One region of the Cronobacter turicensis genome, then DNA from elsewhere that is predicted to be linked to it. Evidence: predicted binding sites of a transcription regulator. Region 1 holds the regulator's gene; each other region holds the start of a gene.

Region 1 (10,480 bases):
CTTCCACATCCTGCCAGTGACAAATACATTCAGGCCGCGTTTGCATATAAACCTCCAGAGAACACTCCTTAAAAGGTATAACACAGCCGGGATGTCGGTGTTTTGGCAGGTTCATGATAAAGTGATGACTCAGACCCAACTCATAGAGGATGCCGATGGATACGACGATTACGCAGGAAGTTCTGGCGCAAGCTGAAAAGCTCTGCCAGCAACGTAATGTGCGCCTGACTCCGCAGCGCCTCGAAGTGCTGCGCCTGATGACCATCCAGCCGGGCGCCATCAGCGCTTACGATCTACTCGATTTATTGCGTGAAACCGAGCCGCAGGCAAAGCCGCCGACCGTGTACCGCGCGCTCGATTTTCTCCTGGAGCAGGGGTTTGTGCATAAGGTGGAATCCACCAACAGCTATGTGCTTTGTCATCTGTTTGATACCCCGGCGCATACTTCGGCGATGTTTATCTGCGACAGATGTGGCGTGGTAAAAGAAGAGGCAGCAGAAGGCGTGGAAGATATTATGCATGCGCTGGCGGCCAGAATGGGCTTTGCGTTGCGCCATAATGTGATTGAAGCGCATGGGCTATGTGCGGTGTGTGCGGAAGTTGAGGCGTGTCGCCATCAGGGGCAGTGTGGTCATGACCACAGTATTACCGTGAAAAAGAAAGGGCGTTAAATCAGGGTGGGTGGTACATCCTTGTACCGTTGGGCAGGGCAGCCTCAGAGGGAAAATACCGTTTGAGGTGGTGGCCCGATTACCAGCGGTAATCGTGGCGGCTTTCCCAGTCAGTCACTTCCTTGTCGGCTTCATCTTTTGCGTAACCGTAACGTTCCTGGATTTTACCCACCAGCTGGTCACGTTTCCCTTCGATGATGGTCATATCATCGTCGGTTAATTTACCCCATTGCTCTTTCACTTTACCTTTGAACTGTTTCCAGTTACCGCCAGCTTCATCTCTGTTCATAGACGTCTCCTTAACATTCGGTAGTGAATCAGTCTCACAGGTTTTCCTGTGGGGGTTCAGCGCGGGTCATGTCATCATTTGCTGAACGTACTACTCAGTTTAGACGTCAATTTTATCCCTGGTGGGATATTCAGAATCTTTAACCACAACGAAGCGCTGAAGCCGACGATTTTACTCTTATCCGCAGCGATGTAATTTCAGCGATCTTGCCTAATGCAGCAAGCGACCGCGACGCCATAAATAACCGAGCGACAGTCCGCGCAGCGCCAGAAAAACGGTAAGCGCAAGCCAGAGTCCATGGTTGCCAAGCCGCGGCAGCGTCAGGAGCGTCAGGCCAAAGCCGAGCGCCGCGACGGCCATACTGTTGCGCATCTCCGCCCCGCGCGTCGCGCCGATAAACATCCCATCCAGCAGATAACACCAGACGCCGACCACCGGCAAAATCACCTGCCAGAAGAGATAGGGCTGCGCCAGCGCCTGCAATGACGGTAGTGAGGTTAACAGCGACACAATATACTGACCCGCCACGGCATAAAGCAGCGCGAATGCCAGCGCGACCATGCCTGCCTGGCGGCACGCCGCGCGCCAGACGCTGTGCAACTGCGATTTATCCCGCGCGCCGAATGCCTGCCCGGCATGGGCTTCCACTGCATAGGCGAAGCCGTCGAGCGCATAAGCCGTGAAGGTTAACAGCGTCATCAGAATGGCGTTAACGGCGACAATATCGCTGCCAAGCCGGGCGCCAAATACGGTGACCGAGGCAAAGCAGATCTGCAACAGCAGCGAGCGAAGCATGATGTCGCGGTTAAGCTTCAGCAGCCTGCCGATGCCGCCGCGCCACGCGGTTTTCAGCATCGACAAGGTAATGCCGCGCAGACGCAGCACGCGGGCCGCCATCATCAGCCCGATGCCGAGCGTCACGTATTCCGCTATCACCGTTGCCAGCGCCGCGCCCTGGACGTTAAGGCCAAGCCCCATGACGAACCAGAGATCAAGCGCAATGTTCAGCAGATTCCCGACCACCAGCAGGATAACCGGCGCGCGGGCGTACTGAACGCCCAGCAGCCAGCCCAGCAACACCAGGTTGGCAAGCGACGCGGGCGCGCTGAGCCAGCGGATCTCCAGAAACCGTCTGGCCTGCGCCAGTACGGCGTCGCTGCCGCCAGTAATATGCAGCGCCAGCTGAATCAGCGGCTCGCGCAGCGCGATAATCAGCCCCCCGGCAATAAGCGCCAGCGCCATGGGCTGCACCAGCGCGCGGGCCAGCGCTGCCGGATCGCGCGCGCCAAATGCCTGGGCGGTTAACCCGGTGGTGCTCATACGTAAAAAGAGCAGCATCATAAACAGGAAGCTGGTGGCCGTCGCGCCAACGGCGACGCCGCCCAGATAGACGGGGCTATCGAGATGACCAATCACGGCGGTATCCACCAGGCCCAGCAGCGGCACGGTGATGTTGGAGAAAATCATTGGCAGCGCGAGGCGCCAGAGAGCTTTATCGGTAGGAGTGAGAAAAGGCATATGGCGTTCCGATGCCGTTACGCGAAGAAGGAAAAGTATAAAGCGCATGAGTCGCGCAGAGGAGCCATTACCGTAACCGGGGCGGGCCAGTTACGGTAATGCGGCGTCAGGAAGCCGGGAAAGGCCTCAGAGCCATTCGCCGTTACGGATCACGCCGACCGCCAGACCTTCGATAGAGAAGTTATGCTCGCGCAGATCGACAACGATAGGTTTGAACTCGTTGTTCTCTGGCAGAAGTTCAACGATATTCCCCTGTTTTTTGAGGCGTTTTACCGTCACTTCATCATCGATACGCGCGACAACTACCTGGCCGTTGCGCACATCCTGCGTTTTATGAACCGCTAACAGGTCGCCGTCCATAATCCCGATATCTTTCATCGACATCCCGCTAACACGCAGCAGGAAATCGGCGTTCGGCTTAAAGAGGCCTGGATCAACCTGATAGTGGCCTTCAATATGCTGCTGAGCCAGCAGCGGCTCGCCCGCGGCGACGCGCCCCACCAGCGGCAGGCCCGTTTCTTCTTCCTGCAGCAGACGAATACCGCGCGACGCGCCGGACACTATTTCAAGCACCCCTTTGCGCGCCAGCGCCTTAAGGTGTTCTTCCGCCGCGTTTGGCGAACGGAAACCCAGACGCTGCGCGATTTCCGCACGTGTAGGCGGCATGCCGGTCTGGCTGATGTGATCCCGAATGAGATCAAACACCTCTTGTTGCCTGGTAGTTAATGCTTTCATTCCGCCCCCTGGGTGCATATACAGTTATGCTGTGAGTATATACAGCTAAAGGTGATTTTAAAACCATAACCGGTTAAAAAAGCGCTTCTTTCGCGATTTCTGGAAAACTTATCGCAAATGCTGCCAGAGCAGCGTGACCCACACGACCAGCGCGAGGATAATCGACAGCAGGACCGCGGCGGAGCCCATATCCTTGGCGCGCCCCGAAAGTTCATGAAATTCAGGGCCGATGCGATCGACCACCGCTTCGATAGCGCTGTTGAGGATTTCAACGATCATCACCAGCGTCACGGAGCCAATCAGCAGTACGCGGGTGATCGGGTCGACATCCAGCCAGCAGGCGATAAGAATGGCCGCTATCACGGCAACTCCCTCCTGGCGAAATGCAGCCTCATTTTTCCAGGCGGCGCGTAATCCCTTCCAGGAATAGCCGGCAGCGTTAATAATTCGGGTTAACCCCGTGGTGTTATTGGCCATGACAAGAAACCTTTTTTAAATTCAGGCGTCAATGCTAATGCGCTTCGATAAAGAAGCACCACAGAAATTCTATGGAGTTTCTGATATTCTTGCGCCGCAATTGCATTATTAACCAGAGGCTTTACATCGTTTATGTCCGGTTGGCCACGAATTTACTACAAATTACTTAATTTACCATTAAGCGTGCTGGTAAAAAGCAAGTCCATCCCGGCGGCGCCCTGCCCCGAACTTGGGCTCGATACGTCACGCCCCATCATGTATGTGTTGCCGTATAACTCGAAGGCGGATCTCCTGACGCTGCGGGCCCAGTGCCTGGAGCACGATCTACCGGATCCGCTGGAACCGCTGGTTATCGACGGCACCGAACTGCCGCGCTATGTGTTTATCCATGGCGGCCCCCGCGTGTTTACTTACTACACGCCGAAGGAAGAGTCGATCAAGCTGTTCCACAATTATCTCGATCTGCACCGCAGCAACCCGGACCTCGACGTCCAGATGGTGCCGGTGTCGGTCATGTTCGGCCGCTCGCCGGGGCGCGAAAAAGGCGAGGAAAACCCGCCGCTGCGTATGCTGAACGGCGTTCAGAAATTCTTCGCCGTCTCCTGGCTTGGCCGCGACAGCTTTGTGCGTTTCTCGCCGCCGGTGTCGCTGCGCCGCATGGCGACTGAGCACGGTACGGACAAGCGTATCGCCCAGAAACTGGCCCGCGTGGCGCGCATGCATTTCGCCCGCCAGCGCCTCGCCGCCGTCGGCCCGCGCCTGCCTGCGCGCCAGGATCTCTTCAACAAGCTGCTCTCGTCAAAAGCTATCGCCCGCGCCGTTGAAGACGAAGCGCGCACCAAAAAAATCTCGCACGAGAAAGCCCAGCAGAACGCCGTCGCGTTAATGGAAGAGATCGCCGCAAACTTCTCTTACGAGGCGATTCGCCTTACCGACCGCGTGCTTGGGTTTACCTGGAACCGTCTCTACCAGGGCATTAATGTTCATAACGCCGAGCGGGTGCGCCAACTGGCCCATGACGGCCACGAGATTGTCTATGTGCCCTGCCATCGCAGTCACATGGACTATCTGCTGCTCTCTTACGTGCTCTATCACCAGGGGCTGGTGCCGCCGCATATCGCCGCAGGCATTAACCTGAACTTCTGGCCAGCCGGGCCGATTTTCCGCCGTCTGGGCGCGTTCTTTATCCGCCGCACCTTTAAGGGCAACAAGCTTTACTCCACCGTATTTCGCGAATATCTCGGCGAACTGTTCAGCCGCGGCTACTCGGTCGAGTATTTCGTGGAAGGCGGGCGCTCACGCACCGGTCGTCTGCTCGATCCGAAAACCGGCACGCTGTCGATGACCATCCAGGCCATGCTTCGCGGCGGTACGCGTCCGATTACGCTGGTGCCGATTTACATTGGCTATGAGCATGTGATGGAAGTGGGCACTTACGCCAAAGAGCTGCGCGGCGCTACCAAAGAGAAAGAGAGCCTGCTGCAAATGCTGCGCGGCTTAAGCAAGCTGCGTAACCTGGGTCAGGGCTATGTGAACTTCGGCGAACCGCTGCCGCTGATGACCTTCCTGAACCAGCACGTGCCGGAGTGGCGCGATTCCATCGACCCGATCGAAGCCGTCCGCCCGGCGTGGCTGACCCCGACGGTGAATGAGATTGCCTCACAACTGATGGTGCGCATCAACAATGCGGGCGCGGCTAACGCCATGAACCTGTGTTGTACCGCGCTGCTGGCGTCGCGTCAGCGTTCGTTAACGCGCGAGCAGTTAACCGAACAGCTGGATTGCTACCTGAGCCTGCTGCGTAACGTGCCGTACGCCTCAGATGCCACGGTACCGGACGCTACGGCGACGCAGCTTATCGAACACGCGTTGCAGATGAACAAGTTCGATGTCGAGAAGGATACGATCGGCGATATCATCGTGTTGCCGCGCGAGCAGGCAGTGCTGATGACCTATTACCGTAATAACATCATGCATATGCTGGTGTTGCCTTCGCTTATCGCCGCTATCGTGACGCAACATCGTCGCATCAGCCGTGAAGCGGTGCAGCAGCAGGTTGAACTGCTGTTCCCGATGCTGAAGACGGAGCTGTTCCTGCGCTGGGAAAAAGAAGAGGTGTCAGCGGTTGTCGACGCGCTGATCAATGAGCTGGCGCAGCAGGGGCTGATCCTTGCCGACGACGCCTGGCTACAGGTGAACCCGGCGCGCTCCCGTACGCTGCAACTGCTGGCCGCAGGCGTGCGCGAAACGCTGCAACGCTACGCGATCACCTTCTGGCTGCTGAGCGCTAATCCGTCCATCAACCGCGGAACGCTTGAGAAAGAGAGCCGCACCGTGGCGCAGCGTCTTTCCGTGCTGCACGGCATTAACGCGCCGGAGTTCTTCGATAAAGCGGTGTTCTCAACGCTGGTGCTGACCCTGCGTGATGAAGGTTATATCAGCGATACCGGCGATGCCGAACCGGCGGAAACCATGAAGGTTTACCAGATGCTGGCGGAGCTGATGACGTCCGATGTGAGGCTGACCATCGAGAGCGCGGCGGCACAAGCGAGCGCGTGATTAAGCGTAATCGGTGACAGTGAAAAGGCGGGGAAACCTGCCTTTTTTATTGGTGTACAGCGTGGCGACAGGAATGGATGGTAGTCGTTGATGCTGGCGGGTGCGCTTTGCTTACCCGCCGTCACAGCGCTACCGCTAATAAAAAAGCGGGTTTCCCCGCTTCTCTTTCAGAATTTCAAATAACTCAGCGCCAGGCCGATAAACACCAACAGCCCTACATAGTTATTATTCAAAAAGGCGCGGAAACAGGCGTCGCGATCGCGCCCGGCAATGATTTTCTGCTGCCAGATAAACAGCGCGCCTGCGCCTGCAAGGCTTGCATAATAAAACGCGCCCAGCCCGTTCAGCCAGCCCACCACGCCCAGCAGCGCCAGCACGGCAATCTGCAACAGCCCGATAATCAGCTTATCGTGGCGTCCGAAAAGAATAGCCGTCGACTTCACGCCGATTTTCACGTCATCGTCGCGATCGACCATCGCGTATTCGGTGTCGTAGGCCACCGCCCAGCAGATATTCGCGAAAAACATCAGCCAGCAGCTTAACGGCAGCGACTCGCTCACCGCGCAAAACGCCATCGGAATCGACCAGCCAAACGCCGCGCCCAGCACGACCTGCGGCAGATGGGTATAGCGCTTCATGAAGGGGTACATCCAGGCCAGCGCCAGCGCCGCGACCGAGAGCAAAATGGTTTTCACATTCAGCGTCAGCACCAGCAAAAACGACAGCAGCACCAGGATGACGAACAGATTGCGCGCCTCTTTTTCGGTCACATCGCCGCTCGGCAGAGGCCGGTGCGCCGTGCGCTTCACGTGCCCGTCAAATTTACGGTCGGCATAATCATTCACCACGCAGCCTGCGGCGCGCATCAGCCAGACGCCCGCCACAAACACCGCCAGGATCCACAGCGGCGGCACGCCGGGCGACGCCACCCACAGCGCCCACAGCGTCGGCCAGAGCAGCAGTAACGCGCCGATCGGCTTATCGGTGCGCATCAGGCGGTGATAGGCGAGCAGCTTATTCTGCGTCAGGCTCCACTCCATTATTTTTCCTCTCTGTACAAGGGTGATGCGGGTAAAAACAGTTCGGTCAGCAGCAGCGGCTTGCCGGACAGCCTCAACAGGGAGCGACGCCCCCAGAGCGCCTCGCTGCGGCCCGGCTGGATAAAGTCACGCGTAAGGGTGGATGAGGTAAACAGATAACGACCCAGCGGCGTGGTGCCAAGCTGCTGCAACGCCAGTTCTGGCCCACACAGTGTAGACTCCGGCACCAGCGTGCGCCCGACCAGCCACGGTACGCCGTCACCGCACAGCAGGATTTCGCGCAGCCAGTAGCGCGGCTCATGAGGTAAAAACGCCCCCTCGTCTTCCAGCCTTTCAGGGCCGACAAAGCCTTCAAACAGCATCTCGACCGTCACGCGATCGCAAAAACTCTCGAAACGGCGGGTCATGGAATCTTCCAGCATCAGCCAGTCGAGCAGCGCGCTATCCAGCGTGCTGATATCGTCAAAAAAGGACAACGCGCGCAGTTGTCTCAGCGCGGGATGGGACATGCGTGACTCTCCGGGGCCAAAAGTGGACGTATTGTAACGCAGAACCGGCAAAACGGGGGCGGGGAAACAAGGGGTACGAACAAAAGCGCAACATGGGTGCAACAGAACGGCATGCTGCGCCAGGAAAAAAGGTGCGCGCAAGCGCACCAGGTGTTGCAAACATCAGCAGCGTGGGGAGACGGTCACCCCTTGCCTTTTACGCTGCTGATAAAAGTCTGACGAGCCGTGGTGGAGCCGAGACGCTCAGCTTCATCCAGCAGTTTCAGCGCTTTATCGACATCGCCTTTAGCGACAGCGTCCTTAATGGCGCGATTGAAATAGGCTTCGGTGTCGTTAAGTACCGGTTCGCGCTTCGCGGCGGGCGCTGGCGCGGCAGCTGGTGCGGCAGGCGCCGGAGCGGAATAGGCGGTTGCAGGTGCTGCGGTGTTGCCGACCGTCACAGACGACGGGCCGGAGGAGCCAAACAGCGGGCCGACCAGAACGCTGGATGCGGAGTTAGTGCTTACTTTCACTTTAAGCTTGCCGTCAGGCGTGTGACGGGCCACCGGATCGGCGATATCCGGCACGGCGTTACCCACCCCTTTGGCGTAAGCCTTCGCCGGGTTGGTCATGGTCGTCGTCTTCTGCAGATCCTGCGGCGTGGTAAAGACCAGCAGGTACAGTTTCTGCTGTCCCAGCGCTGGCGTCAGCTTGATGACGCCTTCGAGGCGGTCTTCAGACACCACGCCCGGCTCCTGATAGGTAAAATAGCTGCTCGGGAAGTAGGCGGCAGGCGTTAAGTTTTGATCCAGCACCAGCACGTTCGGGGCATAAATGCCGGTCTGCTTGTTCGCAAGGCTGGTAAGCGTAATGGTCAGTTCGCCGATATTCGCCGGCACGCTATAGGCGGCGACTTTACCGGTAATGCCCGGTACGTTGAGGGTCTGCCCCACGGCGGCGAGATCGGTCGTCTGAGTCTGCGACTGCGCGACAGGCGTCCAGGTCAGGCGCTGTAACTCACCCGCCGGAACAGACGGCGCGGCGGAGGTGTTCTGCGGCACGATATTCACATCAGCGAAGCTGACGGCGGGCAGGCCTGCAAGCAGCCCTGCGCTTAAGCATAATGCGACGAGACGTTTTTTCATTTTTATTACCTCGGATGGAAAGGGAAACGGTAGCCAGGCAATAGCGCGCTTCCCGAAAATCGGTACTTTTCAATGAGGGTTAAGAGGGGCTTGCGCCCCTCTTGTTACTGCAATTACGCGTGATTACCACCAGATTTCCATCTGGGCGCCGAAGCTCCACTCATCGCTGTCGCCGCGACCGAAGCTGCCACCGTTAAAGCCATCTTTAACCGCGTAGCCATAGTTGGCGTTATTGCTCGGGTTGCCCTCACGGTCATAGCCCCATTTTTCATCCCACTTGGCGTAGGTTGCGAACACACGCAGCGCCGGGCGAGACCAGATGCTGTCGCCTGCCTGCCACTGTTGCGCCAGGGTGATTTTGTACTGGTTGTTGGTTTCGTCAGTACGCTGGGATTTCACGTTGTCATAGCCAACTTCCAGCAGGGTGCTCATGATAGGCGTCCATTTAAACATCGGGCGCACACCTACGGTCCACCAACGGGTGCCGTTGTTGTTATCCCAGTCGATGTCCTGGTACATACCGACATACATCATGTCCCAGCGATCGCCCATGGAAATTGAGCCGTGATCGATTAAACGCAGCATGTGACCGTTGTTGTTCTGCGCATACGCGAACTTAGGATCGGTGTCGCTGATGCCAATGCCAGAGCCCTGAGACAGGCCTTTACCCTGAGAGGTCAGCGCATCTGTCGCATACTGAACGACAAACTTGTTGAAGCCGGTACCGATAGTCTGAACGTGTTCTGCGGTGAACATCCAGCCATCTTTGGTCGCGTCGTCAGCCAGATAGTAGTCGTCACGCGCGTTGGCACGACCGTAGTCGACACCCAGTTCCAGCGTACCGCCCGGGTTCACTTCCAGGCTGCCTAAGCGAACGTCAAAAACGTCGTTAGCCGTGCTCTTGTTATAGTCATAAATGCTGTCGCTCTGGAAGGTTGCGGAGCCGCCAGCTTCAGAGGAGCGGGTTGCCGCAACAGAGAGCTTACCAAAGCCAAGATCGACGTTTTCAAGACCTGCGCCCGGGCCGGAGATATCCCAGTAGTAGAAGTCGATCATGTGAACGTCGTGACGCTGATAGAAGCGTTTACCGGCCCAGATGGTTGAACCCGGCAGCGCGTCAATCAGGTTTTTACCCTGTACGTTAGCTTCGCGGAACGCCGGGCTGGTCGCTTCCCAGTCGTTCTGCTGTGCAACGGAATAGGCCACGTTAGTATCGAAATAGAAGCTCTTGTCGCCTTCTTTCCATACTTCCTGACCTAATTTAAGTTCCGCATAGGTTTCACATTCATTACCCAGACGGTATTTAGCGCCGGCACCGGTTGCCTGGAAGCACTGCTGTTCGCCACCACTACCGGTCCAGCCGATGCCGGAACGGGCGTAACCTTTGAAGTCCACAGCGGAGGCCTGAGCGGCGAAGATGCCCGCCATCACGGCCACAGCCAGAGGGAGTTTACGCAGAGTTATCATCATTCTATCTCCTGAGATCATTGCTTTTCTTTGTAAGCGGGGGCGCTTAAACGCCCGGCTCTTTATGCAACCGACGACAGGCGGTGCCATC
Region 2 (10,480 bases), 2.1 Mb from region 1:
TTACGTAGAGTTTTGATAACCACTTCAAGGCAAAATGGATGTTCGCTTGAGCACATTCCTTTCATAATGCCCGCATTGTGCCAGGAGCGGACACTGTTAAGTTCGAAGCGTACTAAGTGGTAGGGGCAGGTCAGGTGGATGTGGCAATTAAAGGACAACTTACGATGGAGGCCAGAAAAGTTAAACCGGAAGCGCGTGTGCGATTTGAAAGGAACGGTCCAATTCTAACAATGCTCTGGGATTGGGAATATAAGGGAAAAAGCTGAGTTACAGCAGGGCAGAGTTGCGGGAGGACTATGGATGAGACACCGAAATGGCTGGGACTGTTGTGGATTTCTGGGTGATTTAGATGGGATTTTTGGAAAAGCGAGTTGATGATGCAGCACCACAATAAAATCTTTTAAAAATCAATTTTGAACTGTTCAGCTCTGCATTTTGATGTATCAACAGCAACCCACCGGGCTGGCCTTCGGTGGGTTGCGCATTTATGCAATAATATTTTTCCTGTGTGGCCAAAATGGTGAGTTACGAAAATAACTAATGTTTTTGAAATAAATCGTTTATATAGCTTTCGCTATGCTCTCTTTCATCTCTATGCCTATGAAAGTGATCTCTTTCATCCTCATCATAATCATAAGAGTTATAGAGGTGTGTAGACACATCGACTTTACAATACATATATTCAATTTCATTGTCCTCAAAGGGCAAATCGTACTCATTAATTAAATCATATAGCATGTCATATGCAATGTCATCAGCTTTAGCTCTTTCGTCATAATCTAATGATTGAATTTTTCCTGTTCCAGATAAATGTTCATCATAATTTTCATGCCAATATTGTTTGATATGTTCCATTAGTTCATGAGTAACTTCCTCTCCTTTTATTGCAGGTCGAAGATTGATTAAGTGTGCTAAGGGGAGGTAATCTTCATGGTTGAGAGTATATCGCCAACCAGACTTCATGGCATAATTTATAAAGTCAGAGATGAATTGATCTGAAAATAGATTTGGTGCATTTTTTACCGCCCATAACACGCACTCCCCAACTTCGTGATCGTAAGTGAGATATTCTTCTTCAATGTTTAAAAATAAGCTCGGATAGACCATTCTATTTTTATTGGTGGAGATTAAATTTGAATGTATGATCGAATGAAGAAGATGGATTGAGTATTTATTTAAGCATTTAATATCAACAGCTTTGAGCACTGACTCAAGCACTGAAACAAATACATCTGCATTGATTTTCCTATTGCTGTGCAAAGAGAATAAAGTGTTAATTGATTGATTTGTCTTAAGGGCTGAAAAGTAAAGTGCAAGAGAGGTTTCATCAGTAGCATAGCGATTGATGATATAGTCAGACACTGATGGGTTGAATGGTGTCAGTCTTATCATTAAATTTTTGTTTAGCTGTGTCAAACTCCTATTAAGTGTTGATTTTAATGACTCTTTTATATATTCATCTATTTTATTTACTTTCGAGTGAAAATTATTTTTATATTTCACATTGAAAACGCGCTTTAATGCATTTTTACAATTCTGTTCTTCAATGTTATTAGCATTAAAAACAACCAAGCAAACTAGATCAAGGACTTCCTCACGTGTTTGATTATTGAAACAGTGCGACCAGATCATTTCTGGATTGTCTAATGAATTTTCGATATATGCCCAAAAACTCGAACTATCGATTCCTGATATTCTATCGCTATCTGTAATAAACGATATAAGTCGTGGATTAAAGTTTGGATGATGTATTATTTTCCAATAATTAAGATTGTCATAAAAAGTATCAGTGTACTCCTGCGGTAATGAACTATGCCAAACATGATTGTAAAGTATATCAGCCTTTTCCATATCAGTAAGATCTGATACATTTATCTCAAATTCTTTTTTTTCAATTTTTTCTATATTAAATATCTCACTGAGATTTTTAGCTCTGTTTAATATGTTGGTTCTTGACGTTAAAATCATCTTTTTGTTTTTGTCGGTAATGATTTTTTTAATAAACTGAACAATTTTAGAATCAGAGTTTCTAGTGAAAATTTCTAAAAGAGTAGCACCGAGAAAATCATCAAAATAGAAAAATTGCTTTCTATCTTTAAAATATATAGATTCTATTTCCGAAATTGATCCTTCAATGTGGTAAATTTCATAGTCGCTATTGCAATGCATAAGCATCACTTGTTTTGCAAGAGTGGTTTTACCAACGCCTGGTAAACCAGTGATGATTACGACTTTGTTTTCATCTAAAATCTCTAAAGCCTTTTGTAATTGCTTGGTTTCGATGAATTTGTATGATTCCTTCCTAGCATCTTCAATCAGGAAGTTACTATTTTGAATTGCAGAATTATTTAGCAGACCCATTAAAATGTTTGTACTGGAAAGCCAAAGTTTGTAATGGTTTCGTTCTATTTCTGGGTAAAGTGTTAAAAGATCATTGAGATACTCAGGGCCAATGATGTCATTATTGCTTAGAATGTAAGGATTAAACAAATCGAAGATTTCTTTTTTATTAGCAGGGGATAAACCAACGCTTGTGATGAAAATGTATCGATTAGGTTTTAAGTTTTCAACTTTTGCAACCTCTTCGTTTTTAAGTTTACTTAATAATCCACTATAGCCAGTTTTAACATAGTGTTTAACTTGGATTATTACTTCGCCAGAATGATAAAAACGACCATCAATCCCACCATCTTTTCCTGATTTAAAACGCTCAATAAGCAGATTTTCTCTCTTGCTTAAGAGGTCTGTAGCTAGTCTTTCAAACTCTTCATTATTGAGTGCTCTAAAATCATAGTTTGTCATTGAATTTCTTAATAATTGGCTGAATATGATAGCTATGTTACATGGTGGAAAAATCAAAAAAAAGTGGAATGATGTTAGATTGTTCTATTTATAGAGTTCATAAGGATTAAATTGTGATTTAGTGCATAATTTTTCGCACAATTGCACAATTTTTCAAGGTAACTAAACGATGTGCCGCGTCGTATATGGCGCAGCTTTGCTACCTTTCAGAAAGGGCACAGAAATGAGGTAGTAATGCGCGCAGGCGAGTCGGGGGAGCAAGCGCATGCAAAGGTGGACAGGTCGCTGGTTCGCAGCATTTAAGGAATCTGTATCTCCGCAGACCTGCATTAGTCGTTACGCCGCTTAGCACTCATCTTTACCGCCCTTCAGAAATAGTGCTGCGTATTCTAACGGAAAGTCAGAAAGGAGCGTTTACCAAAAAGGATGACGAGAAGGTCATTAACGAAACGGGGAAGCGGGTTAAGTAATCGGCCCACTTCAGAATATCGCACGCCTGTTTACACTATGTGGGCGTCCCCTTCTCGCTCAAAGCGGACCTTCTCTTTTCTTTAATTCCTGAACAATACCCCTTTTATCATGCCCGCACGGTCGGCACATCAGCCAGCCGTGTCGTATAGCACGGCGACAGCATTTCCCGCTTCATCTGCCACGACTGCTGGATACCCTGCCCCACAAAATACAGGGTTCCCCGCCCCTGCTGGTTGAGTTTATCCATCAGTGACATCAGCGCTTCGCTGTTCGCGCGCGGCGCATTCTCGTCAAACAGGTTCAGCTGCGCCACGCCCTGGCTGAAAAAGTCACCCAGCATCACCCCTGCTTTTTGGTACCGGTGGCCGTCGCGCCAGACCGCATCGAGGCAGCGCGTCGCCGCGGCGATAATGTCGCGCGTGTCCTGTGTGGGAGTCAGCAACTTTGTCCCGGCGTGGTTGCCGTAGTACGGCTCAGTAGAGAACGGCGACGTTTTCACGAACACCGAAATGTACCGGCAGAACTGATGCTCGCCGCGGAGCTTTTCCGACGCGCGCGCCGCATAGCTGCAGATAGCCTGGCGCATCGCCTCATAGTCGGTGATTCGCTCCCCGAATGACCGGCTGCAGACGATTTCCTGTTTCGCCGGGGCAAACTCCTCGATCTCCAGACAGGGCTCGCCGCGCAGCTCGCGCACGGTGCGCTCCAGCACAACGTTGAAGTGTTTGCGGATAAAGCGTATGTCGGTATCACAGAGATGCAAAGCGTTTTTAATGCCCATTGCCTCCAGCTTTCTGGCAATACGCCGACCGACGCCCCAGACTTCCTCTACCGGCATCAGCGCCATCAGCCGCCGCTGGCGCGCATGGTTTGACAGGTCCACCACCCCGCCCGTCTGCGGCCACTCCTTCGCCGCGCGATTGGCGAGCTTCGCCAGCGTCTTCGTCTGGGCGATACCGACACCACAATGGATCCGGGTGTTGCGCCGGACGGTGTCGCGTATCTCCCGGCCAAAATCAGCCAGGTCGCGACAGTTCCGCACTCCCGTCAGGTCGCAGAAAGCCTCATCGATGCTGTATATCTCAACGCGCGGACACATTTCCTCAAGCGTCGTCATCACCCGCTGGCTCATATCACCGTAAAGTTCATAGTTGCTGGAAAAGGCAATGATCCGCTGAGGGAACTGCATCTCGCGCAACTGGAACCAGGGCATGCCCATTTTTATGCCAAGCGCTTTGGCTTCGCGGCTGCGCGCTATCACGCAGCCGTCGTTATTGGAAAGCGCCACGATCGGCTGACCGACAAGATCGGGACGGAATGCCGTCTCGCAGCTCGTGAAAAACGAGTTCATATCAACCAGCGCGAACATTGCGGTGCAGGGTATTTATAACGCAAATGACAACGCCGACGATTTCGAGGTCGTCGGCGTCATAAACAGCAATAGGCGGGTAAGCCGGGTTCTCTGCGCGCAGCTGCGCCACCGGGTACGTCACCAGCCTTTTAACGGTAAACTCTCCGCCAATATTGGCGACCACGATGTCGTTATGCTTCGCGTGCAGACTGAAGTCCACCAGCAAAAGCGAACCGTCAAGGATGCCCGCGTCGCGCATCGAGTCGCCAGCAACCCGCAGGACATAGGTGGATGAAGGATGTGCAATAAGGTGGGAAACGAGGTCAATGCCGCTGTCGATATAATCGGCAGCAGGACTCGGAAACCCTGCTGAAATCAGGTCTGCATAGAATGGGATGTTGACTGGCGTAACCGGCCAGACGAGGGGGTGTATTTTCATTATGTACCTCCCGGTAAAATTACTGTGTATTTATACAGTAATTTCAGGAAGTAACGAAATCAAGACGCAGCGGCCTATTAATCGTAACGGCAGGTAATGTTTTTTATAAGCAGAGCAGCCCATACGGGCCACTATGCCTTATCATTTTCCACTGACCGATTCGCTTTCAGTATCTTCTTTGGTGGCGCTTCCCGCAGCAATGAGGCTGGAAACTGACGCCTGCAGCCGGTCCTGTTCCATTTCAAGCGCAGCAATACGCACCTTGTTGTCCTCATCACGCTGGCGCAGCGCTTTTATTGCAGCCAGAGCGTCAAGTAACATCGGCGTCTGGTCAAGCACCATGTTTTCGCCAACATCCTTCACGTATTCCTTGTCAATCTGCATAATCTGCTGGGCGATAACGCCACGGCGTGCCGACCGTTCAGGTTTATCCCACTTATAGCGGAACAGCTTAAACTCCATGCGGTTGATATTGTCCAGGCCAGCTTCGACATTAAAACTCCCTTTAACATCTTTCAGGCGCTCATCTGAAACAGCGGCCATCGTGAACTCGCGCCAGGGTTGCCATGCGCCGCCGTTGTCGCCATTCTGAGAGCGCGCGAAGTAGCGAGATGCGGAATTATAGGTTCCGGAAATCTGTAAGGCGTATGACGAAAAGTTGGAGTTGGAAAATGCCAAACAGCTTCCGGTACCTCCTGGACTGTTTGCCGCCCCAGAATAACCGAAAGCGACATGATTGGGCTTAATATCATTCCAGTCATTAACCGTAGCATACGTGCCGCCTGAAACATTGGCGACATCCCCCCAGTTGGTAAAGATCTCATTCCAACCAATATATCTGCCACCCTCAAAACTTGATGACGCTGCAAGATATCTACGAAAAAAAATACCACCAGTACCCTGATAGTTGGAATAAATTTGCGTGCTTCCGTTTGCTCCATTAGCACTGTTTGGCAATACTAAAAGCGATCCCGCCTTTCCTTCAGGATAGCCATTAGCCGTCGTCGCCTGTGCATTCAAGGGTTGCATGTACATCCCGGCACGACGCAGATATTCTGCTGTAGATATTGAGCCACTTAAACCGCCAACTGGCGCATGTGGCACCTGCAAGTTTTCCCACGTTGCTGCAATATCACCAGGTTTAAACGTTGTGGCTGTAACCTCGCCATTATCGGAAAAGATGCTCTTAATAAAATTGATTATCTTGAGCCAGCTTGGTCCGCTGAATGTCGAGCCATCTTTGAGAGTGACCGTGATATCGTCGCTGGCGCTGAAAACCTGTTGCCAGTTTGTCTTGTCGAGGTTAAGGCCACGTAATGCTTCTGCGGTCTGTGAGGCAAGGGCCGCAGTAATTAAGCTTTGTGCTTCCTGCGGAACGGCAAACCAGGCGGCACCGCTCTGGGTTGGTCCTGTGTAATCACTCACAAGCATCAGTTGAGTGTTATTTGTAATTGCTTTAACGGGCAGTGTATAAGGAGTTCCCCCAACTTTAACAACAATGAGATCGCCAGCTTTTAATTCCGTTGTGAATGATGTTCCATTACCAGTAACCGCTGCTGATTTATTTGTTAGTGTAAGAGTTCCTGCAGACATGACTGTCTCCTGAAATAAAAAAACCCGCCGAAGCGGGTTAAAGGTTTGGGATCACTCCATAGGGTATTTTATATCCTCTGGAATATATTGGCGTTTGGTTGTAGTTTTTCCCGTTCTGATTGATATACCTCAAGATTACAGAACCGGATTGCTGCTTTATGACTATCCCGTTCTTTGCGCCAACCCCCTCCTGATCCTCACTTATCGCCCCCATAAAACTCTCAAGAGGCATGAATGGCGTGCCAGAAACTGCAATCGTCAGTGTGTTGTTTTGCAGATCGTAATTTGGTGGAATTGTCAGAAATCCTAAAATCCTGGGCATGGTTGCCGCCGACTTTGCAGACCAGATCAGCTTGCCAGACGAATCGAAAACATCCATAAACCCGCTCTGAACGGCAACATCTGTTCTGGTTTTAGCCAGGTTAACTTTGCCCGGAACGAACCAACTTGCGCCGGGTAAACCCCAGCCGCCAACAGGCATTCGGAACCAGTTAAGCTGCCCGGGTTGATGGATGGCATTTGGTTCGTCAAGAAATGGAGCAAGCTCCCTTAATCTACCAAATCCTGGCACGTCACCATCAATACCGCCGACAGTATCCATTCGTGGAGAAGCTACATAGGAAGAAAATAGCGGGGATGTATAATCGCTATTTACAGTAACAATTCCATCATCGTTTCTTACTTCGAAGCCGCTCATATAAAATTATATAAATCAATAGTTAAAGTATCAGCGAATGATGTACCAGGCACAAAAAAGACAGTCACGCCACCATCATAACAAGATGTTCCCCATATCCTGGTTTGCATCAAAGTTGTCGTTATTGCGGCAAATGAACCCGACGCCGTCGCGCCGGGCATAGCAACATCGAATTGGTTAACGCCTCCGGGTGCTTTTACTGTAATTCTCCCCCTGTGCCTCACCATGTAATCGCCCAGGTCAACAACCAATCTTCCGCTGGCATCCCAGCACTGTAATCCGGCCATCAAAAGAGCCCCATTCTCACGCGCAGGACATTATTGGCGTCCCAGATTTGCACAATGTTATTGGTAATTAACATGCGACCATTTCCACCGCTGCCGTTAAGCTCGAAGTTTCCGTTTTTGTCCAGGCGCCAGCCTGTGCGACCTGCCACATAGTTCGTGGACTGTATGAATGCGCCAATTTTGGCACTGGTTATGGTGCCATCCTGAATAAAGGCAGAGCTCATAAACACCTGCCCACCCACCACAGCAAATGGCGAGAACTGGCTGGCACCGCTGCCGGTGGTCAGCACAAACTGATCGGCATTAAACGCAACACGCGTTACAACCGGCTGCCCGGCCTGCGCCAGCACCGCAATGCTCATGCCGGCACTGTAGTAGTCGCCGTTAATCCGCACGCCTGCTTTCAGCGTATGAATGGCTGTAGCACCACTGGCATCCACCACAGCTGTCAGTTTGTCTTCCAGCGCGGCCGTGACACTGCCTATCTGCGCCTGGACCTGGGTGCTCATTTCCGCCAGAGCCTTATCAACGTCGGCGATTGTGGTTTTCACCACCAGAATATCAGCGCGTACTTCGCCATACTGCTTCCACTGATGATCGACCGTGGCGTTGTTCGCCAGCGCGTTCTGCATCACCGCCTCGATGTTAGTGTCGATTTGCTGCTGGAGCGCCTGGCCGTCGGCACTCGTGAGAAAATCCCCGGTAATATCACCCAGGTAATCCTCCGCATTGTCGTTCGCCATACCCCGCACCCAGCCGGTCCAGGCTGACTGGCTCCCGATGCGGTCCACCAGCCGCGCGCGGTACCAGAAGATCTGCCCGGCACGCAGGCCAAGCTGCGTGTAACTGTGCGCCGGATAGGGCACATCCGAAAGCAGCAGCGCGTCGCTGCCGTCGGTCGCGGCGGCATACTGAATTTCGGTCATCAGCGTGTCGTCCGCACCGTCCGGGAAGTTCCAGTCGAGCTGGATGCCCCAGTTAATCGGCGTGGTGCGGAAGTTCAGCGGAACCGGCGGCTGCCCCACTTTGCCGGTCAGCGTCACCTCGTCGCTGGTCTGCCAGACCGAGGCAACATCGCTGGCGTTCACGGCGCTGACGCGCGCCATATACCGCCCGGCATAAATGCCCTGCACCTCAAAGCCGAGCGAGCTTGTGCGCGGCACATTCACCCAGTCGCCGTTATCCTTGCGCCACTGGCATTCATACGCCACGGCGCCGGGCGCCGCGGGCCAGGCGACACGCAGGGTTTCCACGCTGAGACCCTGCACCACGCGGCTGTAACTGCTGAGGGTCACCGAGGCTGGCGGCGCCTGCACGCCCGGCGGAATGGCCGATACCGGGCGCTCATCGAGCCGAGCGCCGGAATCGATGGCGGCATATTTATCCGGGTTGTGCTGCACGGCGCTGATGGTCCAGGTGCCGTCGTTATTGTCTTCAACGGATGTGACGCGGTACTGCTGGATTGCCACATCCTGCGCATCCACCGACCAGACCGCCTCGCGCTCCGGCGTTTCGCTGAATATCGCAGATACCGTGACGTTTCGGCCGCTGACCGCCTGAATGGTACGGGCCTGTGATTTGCCGGACGGCAGGTTGACGATAAGCCTGTCGCCCGCTTTTGCATCCGGCGCCCGGTCGAGCGTCAGCGCGCGACCGTTCACCTGACTGATACGCCCGCCCATCACCCGCCCGGACAGATACTGATCCGCCACGCCGATGATATGGCCCGGCAACGGGATCATGCCTTCCAGCCCGGTGGCAAAACTCACCATCCGGTCTTTAGCATTTGTCAGCAGCGCCCAGCGGCCGCGGCGGTTGGCCTCGGTGCGCCGCGTGCAGCCGATGGCGGAGATCTGCGTCTGGCGCACGCCGTAGCGCCGCACCAGGTCAGGCTCCATCACCGCTTCCACTTCATCGGTGTAATGGTTCTCCGGGTTTGACCAGCTCACCATCGCCGTTGAATAACGCTTCTTCTCGCTGCCGCTGGCGTAGGAGAATTTGCCGTCGATAACGTTGGCGCGGGTGTAGACATACGTCATATCGCGCGGCATATCCGCCAGCGCGGCCAGCTGATTACCGGCCCAGTAGGTCATGCCGCGGAAGATGCTCGCCAGGTCACGCAGCACCGTAAACGCCTCGTTCTGACTCTGGATATACACATCACAAAGAAAACGCGGCTCGGTACCGCTGCCGCCGGTACCGTCCGGCACGGGCTGATCGCAGTACTGCGCGATGCGGTAGAGCTCCCACTTGTCCACCTGAGAGGCATCCAGCCGGTCACCGGTTCCGAAACGGTCGCTCAGCACCAGGTCGTAAAACACCCAGGCGGGGTTATTGCTCCAGGCCCATTTAAACGAGCCGTCCCAGGTGCCGGAATAGGTGCGGGCCACCGAATCGTAAGTGGTGGGCACGCGGATTTGCCGTCCGCGGGCGCGCATGCTGATTTGCGGGATATTGCTGAACTGCTTCGCGTTGAACGACACAAACAGCAGTGCGGTGTTCGGATAGCGCAGTTTTGCATCGATGATTTCCGAATAGGCCTCGATATTCGTAGTATCCACGATACGGCTGGAAGTGCTGTCCGCCGTCGTCCGGCTTACACGAAGCTGCCAGCCGGTCCGGGCGGGCGGAAGGTCAATGCGATGGCTGCGCTCATACAGGGAGGTGGTTTTACCGTCGAATGCGCTGTTCAGCACAGTGACATATCCGCCACCGTCAGTGGACAGCTCAATTTTGTATTCAACGCGGTAGCCCACCACATCCCCGTTGTCCTTCATGCGCTGCAGTGAAGGCACACCGAGACGCACCCGGACCGCAGAAAGCTGCGTGTTGCTGATGGC
Region 3 (10,480 bases), 750 kb from region 1:
AGCAGGAAAGCGGGTTCGACCGGGATAAACATCAGCACGTAATCCAGCGTGCGCAACCCCGGCAACTGCTGGTAATCCTTACGGCCCAGCAGGCGAATATGATTGCGAAGAGAAGCGATATGCTCGTTTAGCGCCATCTCGCGGTTGTAGTCATCTTCAGCGTTAAAGTAACGCTCATAGGCCACCAGCGTCATTTTGGCGTCAATCACTACATCTTTGCCTTGTGGCAGACGCACGATGACATCCGGCTGCATACGGCTACGGTCGGCCAGTTGAATGTTGACCTGCGTTTCATACTCATGCCCTTCGCGCAGGCCCGAGGCTTCCAGCACGCGGGCGAGCACCACTTCACCCCAGTTGCCCTGGGCTTTGTTGTCGCCTTTTAAGGCGCGCGTCAGGTTGACGGCTTCCTGCGCCATTTGCGCATTCAGCTGTTGAAGATTGCGGATTTCATGGGCCAGCGTATGGCGCTCGCGCGACTCTTGCCCGAAGCTCTCCTGCACCTGGCGGCGGAACCCGTCGAGCTGTTCGCGCAGCGGGGAAAGCAGACCATTCAGGCTCTGGCGGTTTTGCTCATCGACCTGGCGACGGCTCTGCTCAAAAATACGATTGGCGAGGTTTTCAAATTGTTCGCTCAGACGCTGCTCGCTGCTCATCATCTGGCGCAGTTTTTCTTCGGCGTGGACCTGAGTGGCTTCCAGCCGCGTGGTTACTTCGCGCAGATCGGACTCCAGCGAGCTGTTGATTTCACGCAGGTTGCGTAGTTCGTTATTAAGCAGATCGCACTCATCACGCCAGTGCTGGTTATGCGCCAGCGCCTCGCGGGCCGCGCTGAGTTCGCCGTAGATATCGCGCTGTTCCGCCAGCAGCTCCGCTTTTTGCTGGGCGGTTCGCAGGCCTGACGCCAGCCAACCTACGGCTACGCCCGCCAGCGCGACCACTGCTAACACCAGATATGAGATTTCCACCACGCCTCCTGCCTGAACCGCTCATCACGCCAGAGAGGATTGTGCTGTACATAATTCCAGAGGAAAAGCGTTTTTCTGTAAGGAGCGTTATTCCTGCGAGGCATTACGCAAAAAGGCCGGCGGAGCGCCGGCCTGAAAGGAGCAATCAGAGAAGACGGCGCGCCGCCTCCACCACGATTTTCACCGCGTGGCTTTCGGTTTGTTTCATGGTTTCCGCGTTCGGGATCTCTTGCTGGGTGCGGTTGACGATAACGCCCGCCACCATGCCCGCGCGCAGGCCCTGGCTTGAACACATGGTCAGCAGCGTCGCGGATTCCATTTCATAGTTCATCACGCCCATCGCCTGCCACTCTTTCATGGAGCCGTTAAAGCGGCTGACCACGCGGCCGGAAAAGGTGTCGTAGCGCTCCTGGCCTGGGTAGAAGGTGTCGGAAGAGGCGGTCACGCCGATGTGCGTGGTCGCGCCAACCGCTTTGGCGGCTTCCACCAGCGCGGTGGTGCAGGCGAAATCAGCCACGGCCGGGTATTCCATCGGCGCGAAGTGCAGGCTAGCGCCATCAAGGCGTACGGAGGCGGTCGTCACCAGCACGTCGCCGACGTTGATGTGCGGCTGGATAGCGCCGGTGGTGCCCACGCGCAGGAACGTGCGAATGCCCAGTTGCGCCAGCTCTTCAACTGCAATAGAGGTCGACGGGCCGCCGATGCCGGTGGAGCAGATGATGACCGCTTTGCCATCAAGCTCAGCGCGCCAGGAGGTGAATTCACGGTGGGAGGCCAGTTTGACCGGCTTATCCATCAGCGCGGCGATCTTTTCCACTCGCTCCGGGTCGCCCGGGACAATCGCTAATTCAGCGCCCTGAAGATCGCTTTTTTTAAGGCCGAGGTGAAAAACATCAGACATAGGTGACTCCTCTGTGGGTCGGTTTGTCAGGAGAAGCAAAACGGTACTTTACAGAACCTTTCCGGCATTTTTCGTGACCGGATTCACTTCAAAAGAAAGGAGTTGCATTAATTTTCCATTATTTCGTGATGACCATCACACATGCAACCCGATAAGTGAAAGCTCACATGACAGATGCCTGCTTTTGCCACCCCCATTCCCGTCGCACGCAGACTATAGTTAGGGATGCGCTAAAACAATAACGGGTACGGAGAATGCCATGAACAACAACACTGACAATAAAGCGGGTTTTGCCGCTGCGGTCTCACCTGTCGCTTCAACGGTAGTTCATACGCCGCAGGATGCCATTATCGCAGGCGAAACCTCGATTCCTACGCAGGGCGAAAATATGCCTGCTTACCACGCCCGCCCGCGCGCTGCCGATGGCCCGCTGCCGGTGGTGATTGTGGTGCAGGAGATTTTCGGCGTGCACGAACATATCCGCGATATTTGCCGTCGCCTGGCCCTGGAAGGGTATCTGGCGGTGGCGCCGGAACTTTATTTTCGCCAGGGCGACCCGAATGAGTATGACGATATTTCGTCATTGCTGAGCAATCTGGTGTCGAAAGTGCCGGACGCGCAGGTGCTGGCGGATCTGGATCATGTAGCAAGCTGGGCGTCACGCAACGGCGGCGACGCGCATCGTCTGATGCTGACCGGCTTTTGCTGGGGCGGGCGTATCGCGTGGCTGTATGCCGCGCACAATCCGCAGCTGAAAGCCGCGGTCGCCTGGTATGGCAAGCTCATGGGCGATAAGACGCTGAATTCGCCGAAGCATCCGGTGGATATCGCCACCGATCTCACCGCGCCGGTGCTGGGGCTGTATGGCGCGCAGGATACTGGCATTTCGCAGGAGAGCGTGGAAACGATGCGTCAGGCGCTGCGCGCCGCCAACGCGAAGGCGGAAATCATCGTTTACCCGGACGCGGGCCATGCGTTTAACGCCGATTATCGACCGAGTTATCACGAAGCGTCGGCGAAAGATGGCTGGGAGCGCATGCTCGAATGGTTCCAGGCCTACGGTAGTAAGAAAGCATAAAAAAACGCCCGGGAAACCGGGCGTTTTTTATTAAGCGGTGTTTCGGGTGGCGTGGTGGGTGCGCTACGCTTACCCACCCTACAAAACCATAAAACACATCACACCGTTTTCTCCGGGCCATGGTGGGTGCGCTGCGCTTACCATCTTACGTAAGGTTGTCGGGCGGGTTAGCGAAGCGACACCCGCCATCACGCCACCTGCACCCCTTATGCCTGGCGCAGGTTCTGCGCCGCTTTCACCATGTTGGCGAGCGCCGCGCGGGTTTCCGGCCAGCCACGGGTTTTCAGGCCGCAATCCGGGTTCACCCACAGACGCTCCTGCGGAATACGCTGCGCGGCTTTCTTCAGCAGCGCCTCGATCCACGCCACATCCGGCACGTTTGGCGAGTGGATGTCGTACACGCCCGGCCCGATTTCGTTCGGGTATTCGAACTCTTCGAACGACTCCAGCAGCTCCATATCTGAGCGTGACGTTTCAATGGTGATCACGTCCGCATCCAGCGCGGCGATAGAATCCATGATGTCGTTGAACTCGCAATAACACATGTGGGTGTGGATCTGGGTGTCGTCCTTCGCAACCGCCGCGTTCAGGCGGAACGCCTCCACGCCCCAGGCGAGATACGCGTCCCAGTCGCTGCGTTTGAGCGGCAGCCCTTCGCGCAACGCCGGTTCGTCAATCTGGATGATGCCGATGCCTGCGGCTTCGAGATCCGCCACTTCGTCACGCAGCGCCAGCGCAATCTGTTTGGCGATGGTTTCGCGGGAGACATCCTCACGCGGGAACGACCAGCAGAGGATCGTCACCGGGCCGGTCAGCATCCCTTTCACCGGTTTGTCGGTCAGCGACTGCGCGTACTTCGCCCACTCGACGGTTATCGGCGCCGGACGGCTGATGTCGCCGATAACGACCGGCGGCTTCACGCAGCGGGAGCCGTAGCTCTGCACCCAGCCGTTCTGGGTGAAGACGAAGCCATCAAGATGCTCGCCGAAATACTCCACCATGTCGTTACGCTCGGCTTCGCCGTGCACCAGCACATCGAGACCCAGACGCTCCTGCTCGGCGATCGCCTGCTTAATATGCTCTGCGATGCCGGTACGGTAGTTCGCCGCATCCAGATTGCCTTTTTTGAAATCCAGGCGAAGGCCGCGGATTTCGGTCGTCTGCGGGAACGAGCCAATGGTTGTGGTCGGCCAGTCCGGCAGGTTAAAGCGCGCGCGCTGGGCTTCGGCGCGCACCGGATACGCATGGGCGCGCTGGCTGTCCTGCGCCGTGATTGCCTGAAGACGTTGCTCCACGGCCGGGTTGTGTACGCGGGCCGAATGTTTACGGGCCTGAATCGGCGCGCTCCACTGCTCGATTTTCGCCGTATCGCCGCTGTTCAGCGCATCGCGCAGCAGCGCCAGCTCCTCGCATTTCTGCAGCGCGAAAGCAAACCAGCTTTTTACCTCCGCATCCAGACGGGTCTCAACGCTCAGATCGATCGGGCTGTGCAGCAGCGAGCAGGAGGAGCCCACCCACAGTTCACGCTGGCCGGCGATCGCTTTCAGCTGCGCATATTTTTCAGTGAGATCGGCGCGCCAGACGTTGCGGCCATTGATAACGCCCGCGGAGAGCAGCCACTCCTGCGGCAGGCGGCGATGCAATTCGTTGACATCGTCATGACCGTGAACCAGATCGACATGCAGCCCCTGTACCGGCAGCGCGGTAATGGTATCAAGGTTATCGCTCACGCCTTCAAAATAGGTGGTGAGCAGCAGTTTGGTCTGGCCTTTCAGCGCCTCGTAGGCCGGTTTGAACGCGTCCAGCCATGCCTGCGGCAGCTCAAGCACCAGCGCGGGTTCATCAATCTGCACCCACTGGATGCCGCGCTTCGCAAGCTCCGCGATCACCTGCTGGTAGACGGGCAGAATGTCGTTGAGCAGGGAAAGACGGTCAAACTGCTCGCCCTTCACTTTGCCAAGCCACAGATAAGTGACGGGCCCCAGCAGTACCGGTTTAACGTGATGGCCGAGCGCCAGCGCTTCATCCACTTCATCCAGCAGCTGTGTCCAGGTGAGGCTGAACTGCTGGCCTTTGGTGAATTCCGGCACCATGTAGTGATAGTTGGTGTTGAACCATTTGGTCATTTCCGCCGCCGCCGCGGGTTCGCCGGTCGGCGCGCGGCCACGGCCGATGCGAAACAGGGTGTCGATATCCACCGTGCCGTCAGCATTCTGGTGGCGCGCCGGTACGTTGCCGAGCAGCAGGCTGGTGGTCAGGACATGATCGTACCAGGCGAAATCACCCACCGGCAGCAGGTCGATGCCCGCCGCTTTTTGCTGCTCCCAGTGACGGGCGCGCAGCTCGCGGCCCACCGCCAGTAATTCTTCGCGGGTGCTTTTACCCGCCCAGTAGCTCTCTTGCGCTTTTTTCAGCTCGCGACGCAGGCCGACGCGGGGAAAACCGAGGGTGTGGTTATGAATAGTCATGGTGTTCTGCCTCTCTTCAGGATGAATCCGCTTAGTCGCGAGTTTCAGAAAATGAATCTGCTCAGTTAATCCGTATGTATTTCGGATTTCGGGAAGGCGGCAAGCTGGGGAATCCCCGGGAGCTTACTGAAGTAAGTGACCGGGGTGAGCCAGCGCAGCCAACGCACCAGAAATTCGAAAGACGTCGGATTTGGACGTCCAGATGTTTACACATCCATAATTGGCAGTTACTGTATATTCCTCAAGCGCAAATTATTCATGCTGAAGTGAAGGACATTCATGATCGAGATAAAACACCTGCGAACGCTTCAGGCGCTGCGTAATTGCGGCTCACTGGCGGCGGCGGCGGCATCGCTGCATCAGACCCAATCCGCGCTTTCACACCAGTTCAGCGATCTGGAGCAGCGTCTCGGCTTCCGGTTATTCGTGCGTAAGAGCCAGCCGCTGCGCTTCACGCCGCAGGGCGAGATCCTGTTGCAGCTGGCAGCCCAGGTGCTGCCGCAGATAAGCCGCGCGCTGCAGGCGTGCAATGAACCGCAACAGACCCGTCTGCGCATCGCGATTGAGTGTCATAGCTGTATTCAGTGGCTGGCTCCGGCGCTGGAGGCGTTCCGCGCCCGCTGGCCGCAGGTGGAGATGGATTTCAAATCGGGCGTGACGTTTGATCCGCAGCCTGCGCTGCAACAGGACGAACTGGATCTGGTGCTGACGTCTGACATCCTGCCGCGCAGCGGCCTGCACTATTCGCCGATGTTTGATTTTGAAGTGCGTCTGGTCGTGGCGCCCGATCATCCGCTGGCGACCAAAACGCAGGTAACGCCGGAGGATTTCGCCAGCGAAACCTTGCTGATTTATCCGGTTCAGCGCAGTCGCCTCGACGTCTGGCGTCACTTTTTACAGCCGGCGGGCATCAGCCCGACGCTGAAAAGCGTCGATAACACGCTGCTGCTGATCCAGATGGTGTCGGCGCGCATGGGCATCGCTGCGCTGCCGCACTGGGTGGTGGAGAATTTCGAGCGTCAGGGCCTGGTGGTGACGCGTGCCCTGGGCGAAGGGTTATGGAGCCGGCTGTACGCTGCGGTGCGCGATGGCGAGCAGCGTCAGCCGGTAACGGAGGCGTTTATTCAGCAGGCGCGTCAGCACGCCTGTGATTCCCTTCCGTTTGTGCGGAGCGCGGCGCGACCCAGCGTCGGTGGACCCACAGAGAAGCCACTATCACCGCTCCCCCAATGATAAAGCTCGGCCAGTGGGGCTGCTGCTGCCAGATGGCGAAGTTAACCAGCAGCCCGGCGGGCACATGCATGTTATTCATGATGCCAAGCGTGCCGGCGTCCACCTGCGTGGCGCCGTAGTTCCACATAAAGTACCCGAGCCCCGAGGCCGCCACGCCCAGCCACACCAGAATGCCCCATTGCAGGCCGGTGGTCGGCAGCTTTTGCGGATTGCCGAGCGCGAACCAGGCGATAACCGCCACGACGAACGCGCCGAGATAGAACCACGAAAACGCGCTGTGCTGCGGCATCGGATGCGTCTCCATCAGGCGTTTATAGCCCACCATTCCGATAGCGAAGCTGATATTCGCCAGCTGTACCAGCAGCAGCCCGGTCCAGAAGTGCTCGCTCACTTTGTCATAGCGAATAATCGCCGCGCCGATGACCGCAAGCCCGGCGCTTAGCGCATAGCCCCAGCGCAGCCGACGACGGCTTAGCAGATCGTAAATCAGCGTGATATAGAGCGGCGTCAGTACGGTAAACAGCAGGAATTCCGAGACGGTCAGGTAGAGATACGCCCGGAAGCTGAACAGGTACATCACGCCCAGCTGCAACGCGCCCACCAGCATATAGAGCGCCAGCGTTTTCAGGCTTTGCCCGCGGGTGCGCAAGAATGGCAGGAATACCAGCGCCGCCAGCCCGACGCGCATCAGCACCGAGAAGGTACTGTCCACATGGCCCGCCAGGTATTCGCCAATCAGGCTAAAAGAGAATGCCCACAGGATCGTGGTGATGATGAGTAACGCCACAATGATCATCTCAACAGAAAACAAAGACGGGCATTGTAGCGAAGCTGCTGGTGAAAAGTTGCACTATTTGGTTGACAAGTGGTTACCGATAAACCACTTGTCACCCTGGTGATTAATCCAGAAACAGTTTACGCAGGTAGTGCGGCACGGCGTCTTCGGCGTTGGTGCCGATCACTTCCAGCTCGGGAAGCAAATCTTTCAGGCGCTGATGCGCATTGCCCATGATGCAGCCTTTGCCCGCCATGGAGAGCATCTCCGCGTCGTTCATTCCGTCGCCGAACGCGATGCAGCTGTCCAGCCCAAACCCCATCGCTTTGGCGACCGCCTCCAGCGCGTGGCCTTTGGAGACGCCGCCCGCCATGACTTCAAGGCAGGTAAGCGTGGAAAAGCTCACGTTAACGCGATCGCCCCAGCGGGCGTTGATGGCCTGCTCCAGCGGCAGCAGCTTTTCGTGAATATCGCAGGTGAAGAAGACTTTGCTGACGCCCTGCGGCTCCAGCAAGGCCGGTTCGAACAGCGAATATTTAAAGACGGCTTCTTTAAAATATTTCAGCTCATCCGGCCGCTCGCGGCTCATAAACCATTCGTCGTCACGATAGACATTAGTGATGATATCGGGGTTATCGCGCACCACGCCGAACAGATCGGCGGCGATATCGGTATCAAGATTATGGGTAAAAACCAGATTGCCGTCGGTGTCGTGCACCCGCGCGCCGTTGGAGGTGATCATATAGGCCTTGATCTCAAGGCCGTCGCGGATCTGGCCGACGTCGATATGGTGGCGACCGGTGGCGAAGACAAAGTTCACGCCGCGGGCGGTCAGTAATTTGAGCGTTTGTTTGGCAAACGGCGTCAGTGCATGGTCAGGGGCTAAGAGTGTGCCGTCTAAATCAGACGCAACGACCTGATACATAATAAAAACAACCTCTGGTGGAGCGACCGAACGCTCCGGTCGCGAGTAATCAGTTATGCTCGTCGAAGAAATCGACAATGGCATTCAGCGCTTCGGCGCGCATAGCGTCCTGCTCAAACAGGATCTCATGGTACGCCCCTTTGATGACGTAAGGTTTACCCCCCCAACACGGGTGGCCCGCCGCGGCGCGAAGTTCACAGAAGCGGTCGTGCGAGCGGTTATCCACCACACGTTCCAGCTCTGCCTGGAGTAACAATAGCGGCGTGGTGCTGTCGGTGGCCCCCGCCAGCACCTGTTCTCCTGCCTGGATGCCTTCCCGCACCCAGTGATACGTAGGTCCGCCGACGCGCAGTTGCGGTTCGTCGGCATAAAAACGCAGATTGCGCCGGTAGCGCTCGTGGCTGTGCGTCAGCATGTTGAGGCTAAAGGGCAGTGGCCGCCAGCGTCCGGTGCCGATGGCGTAACCATCGCGCAGCGACGGGTACTCTTCCGCCCAGTCGAGGATCGAGCGCAGCATCCAGTCCGGCAGGCGGATAATGATGCCGAACATCGGCGCGCAGAGCGCCACAGCATCAAACGCGTTCGGGTTACGCAACTGAAACAGCGTCCCAATAGCCCCGCCCATCGAATGCGCCAGCAGATAGCGTTTACGCCATGGGCCAGTCGCTACTTCTTGCTGCCAGAAACGTTCGAAATCATCGACATAGTCGCTGAAATTCACGACATGGCCGCGATGCGTATCTTCCAGCAGCCGGCCGGAACGCCCCTGCCCGCGGTGGTCGATAATCAGCACGTCAAACCCACAGTGAAACAGATCGTATGCCAGTTCCGCATACTTTACGTAGGTTTCGATGCGACCAGGGCAGACGACGATAACGCGATCGTGCTTTTCAGCACGAAAACGCACAAAGCGCACCGGAATGTTATCAACACCCAAAAACTCATCTTCTTCGCGCTGCTGCCAGAAATCCGTCAGCGCGCCCATCGTGAACGCCGCGAACCCGGCTTCCCGTGAAAACCAACTGTTCCTGTGTCTGGTCATGGTCCTTATTGCTCCGCATCCACGCCTGTCCGGGCTTTTTTGTGATTCGTAGCACATACCTCAACAATAGCGTATTGTGGCATAAAAGTGCGCAATCAGGGAGCTTCGCATGACCTTCGAGTGGTGGTGTACCTACCTTCTGACGACCCTTATCCTCAGCCTCTCGCCGGGTTCTGGCGCCATTAACACCATGAGCACCGCCATCAGCCACGGGTATCGCGGCGCGGCGGCTTCCATCGCCGGGTTACAGACCGGTCTTGCGCTGCATATCATGCTGGTCGGCATTGGGTTAGGGGCGCTGTTCTCCCGTTCGCTGATGGCTTTTGAAGTGCTGAAATGGGCGGGCGCGGCGTATCTTATCTGGCTTGGCATTCAGCAGTGGCGCGCCGCGGGCGCCATCGATCTCAACGCGCTCGCGCAAAGCCAGCCGCGCAGCAGGCTGTTTAAACGCGCGGTATTTGTGAATCTCACTAACCCAAAAAGCATCGTGTTTCTCGCCGCGCTGTTCCCACAGTTTATCGTGCCGCATCAGCCACAGGCGATGCAGTATGTGGTGCTTGGGGTGACCACCATTGTCGTGGATATTATCGTGATGATTGGCTATGCGACGCTTGCCACGCGGATTCGCGGATGGATCAAAGGCCCGCATCAGATGAAGGCTTTGAATAAAGTCTTTGGTTCGCTGTTTATGCTGATTGGCGCGCTGCTTGCCACCGCGCGCCGCGCCTGATTAGCGAGAGATAATAAGATGGATGCCGAAGCCGGTGAACAGCGCCCCGGCGGTGCCATCGATCCACCTCGCCAGACGCTGGTAGCCCCGGCGCATTTTCGGCAGTGCAAAGACGCTCGCCACCAGCGCAAACCACGCGAAGGTCTCCAGCGCTATCAGCACGAAAATCCCCCAGCGGGCGCTGGTGCCGACGCTGTCGCTGACGAACAGTGAAAAAACGCTGCCGAAGTAGATAACCGCTTTCGGGTTCGCCAGGTTGGTCAGCATCCCTTTCAGGAAACTGCGCCCGCGCGCCGCCAGCTCAACCTGCGGCGCTTCGCCCGTCGGCGCGCTTTTCTTCAGCGCGCCGCGCAACATCTG

The links. The regulator LexA, encoded in region 1, represses DNA repair genes until DNA is damaged. The targets are predictions, from matches to a motif close to TNCTGTATGTACATACAGNA.
Region 2: umuD (translesion error-prone DNA polymerase V autoproteolytic subunit) is a predicted target of LexA. The motif match lies at 5,084-5,103, and genes of this name have one in related genera.
Region 3: metR (HTH-type transcriptional regulator MetR) is a predicted target of LexA. The motif match lies at 5,644-5,663, and genes of this name have one in related genera.

What each region holds. Positions count from the first base shown of each region.
Region 1 covers NZ_CP165997.1:435,622-446,101, reverse strand. The annotation lists gene AB8W27_RS02155 (cupin domain-containing protein) at 1-46, opposite strand, end outside; gene zur (zinc uptake transcriptional repressor Zur) at 156-671, shown strand; gene AB8W27_RS02145 (CsbD family protein) at 751-960, opposite strand; gene dinF (MATE family efflux transporter DinF) at 1,171-2,478, opposite strand; gene lexA (transcriptional repressor LexA) at 2,605-3,213, opposite strand; gene AB8W27_RS02130 (diacylglycerol kinase) at 3,322-3,690, opposite strand; gene plsB (glycerol-3-phosphate 1-O-acyltransferase PlsB) at 3,823-6,249, shown strand; gene ubiA (4-hydroxybenzoate octaprenyltransferase) at 6,417-7,289, opposite strand; gene ubiC (chorismate lyase) at 7,289-7,798, opposite strand; gene malM (maltose operon protein MalM) at 7,981-8,928, opposite strand; gene AB8W27_RS02105 (maltoporin) at 9,046-10,392, opposite strand; gene malK (maltose/maltodextrin ABC transporter ATP-binding protein MalK) at 10,436-10,480, opposite strand, start outside.
Region 2 covers NZ_CP165997.1:2,513,980-2,524,459, forward strand. The annotation lists gene AB8W27_RS11965 (restriction endonuclease) at 538-2,802, opposite strand; partial or broken gene AB8W27_RS11970 (arsenate reductase) at 3,132-3,272, shown strand; gene AB8W27_RS11975 (Y-family DNA polymerase) at 3,380-4,642, opposite strand; gene umuD (translesion error-prone DNA polymerase V autoproteolytic subunit) at 4,626-5,063, opposite strand; gene AB8W27_RS11985 (pyocin knob domain-containing S74 family peptidase) at 5,205-6,656, opposite strand; gene AB8W27_RS11990 (hypothetical protein) at 6,694-7,353, opposite strand; gene AB8W27_RS11995 (hypothetical protein) at 7,350-7,640, opposite strand; gene AB8W27_RS12000 (host specificity protein J) at 7,640-10,480, opposite strand, start outside.
Region 3 covers NZ_CP165997.1:4,074,607-4,085,086, forward strand. The annotation lists gene rmuC (DNA recombination protein RmuC) at 1-968, opposite strand, end outside; gene udp (uridine phosphorylase) at 1,114-1,869, opposite strand; gene AB8W27_RS19465 (dienelactone hydrolase family protein) at 2,129-2,947, shown strand; gene metE (5-methyltetrahydropteroyltriglutamate--homocysteine S-methyltransferase) at 3,154-5,415, opposite strand; gene metR (HTH-type transcriptional regulator MetR) at 5,695-6,648, shown strand; gene AB8W27_RS19480 (carboxylate/amino acid/amine transporter) at 6,536-7,435, opposite strand; gene yigL (sugar/pyridoxal phosphate phosphatase YigL) at 7,548-8,348, opposite strand; gene pldB (lysophospholipase L2) at 8,398-9,390, opposite strand; gene rhtB (homoserine/homoserine lactone efflux protein) at 9,500-10,120, shown strand; gene rhtC (threonine export protein RhtC) at 10,121-10,480, opposite strand, start outside.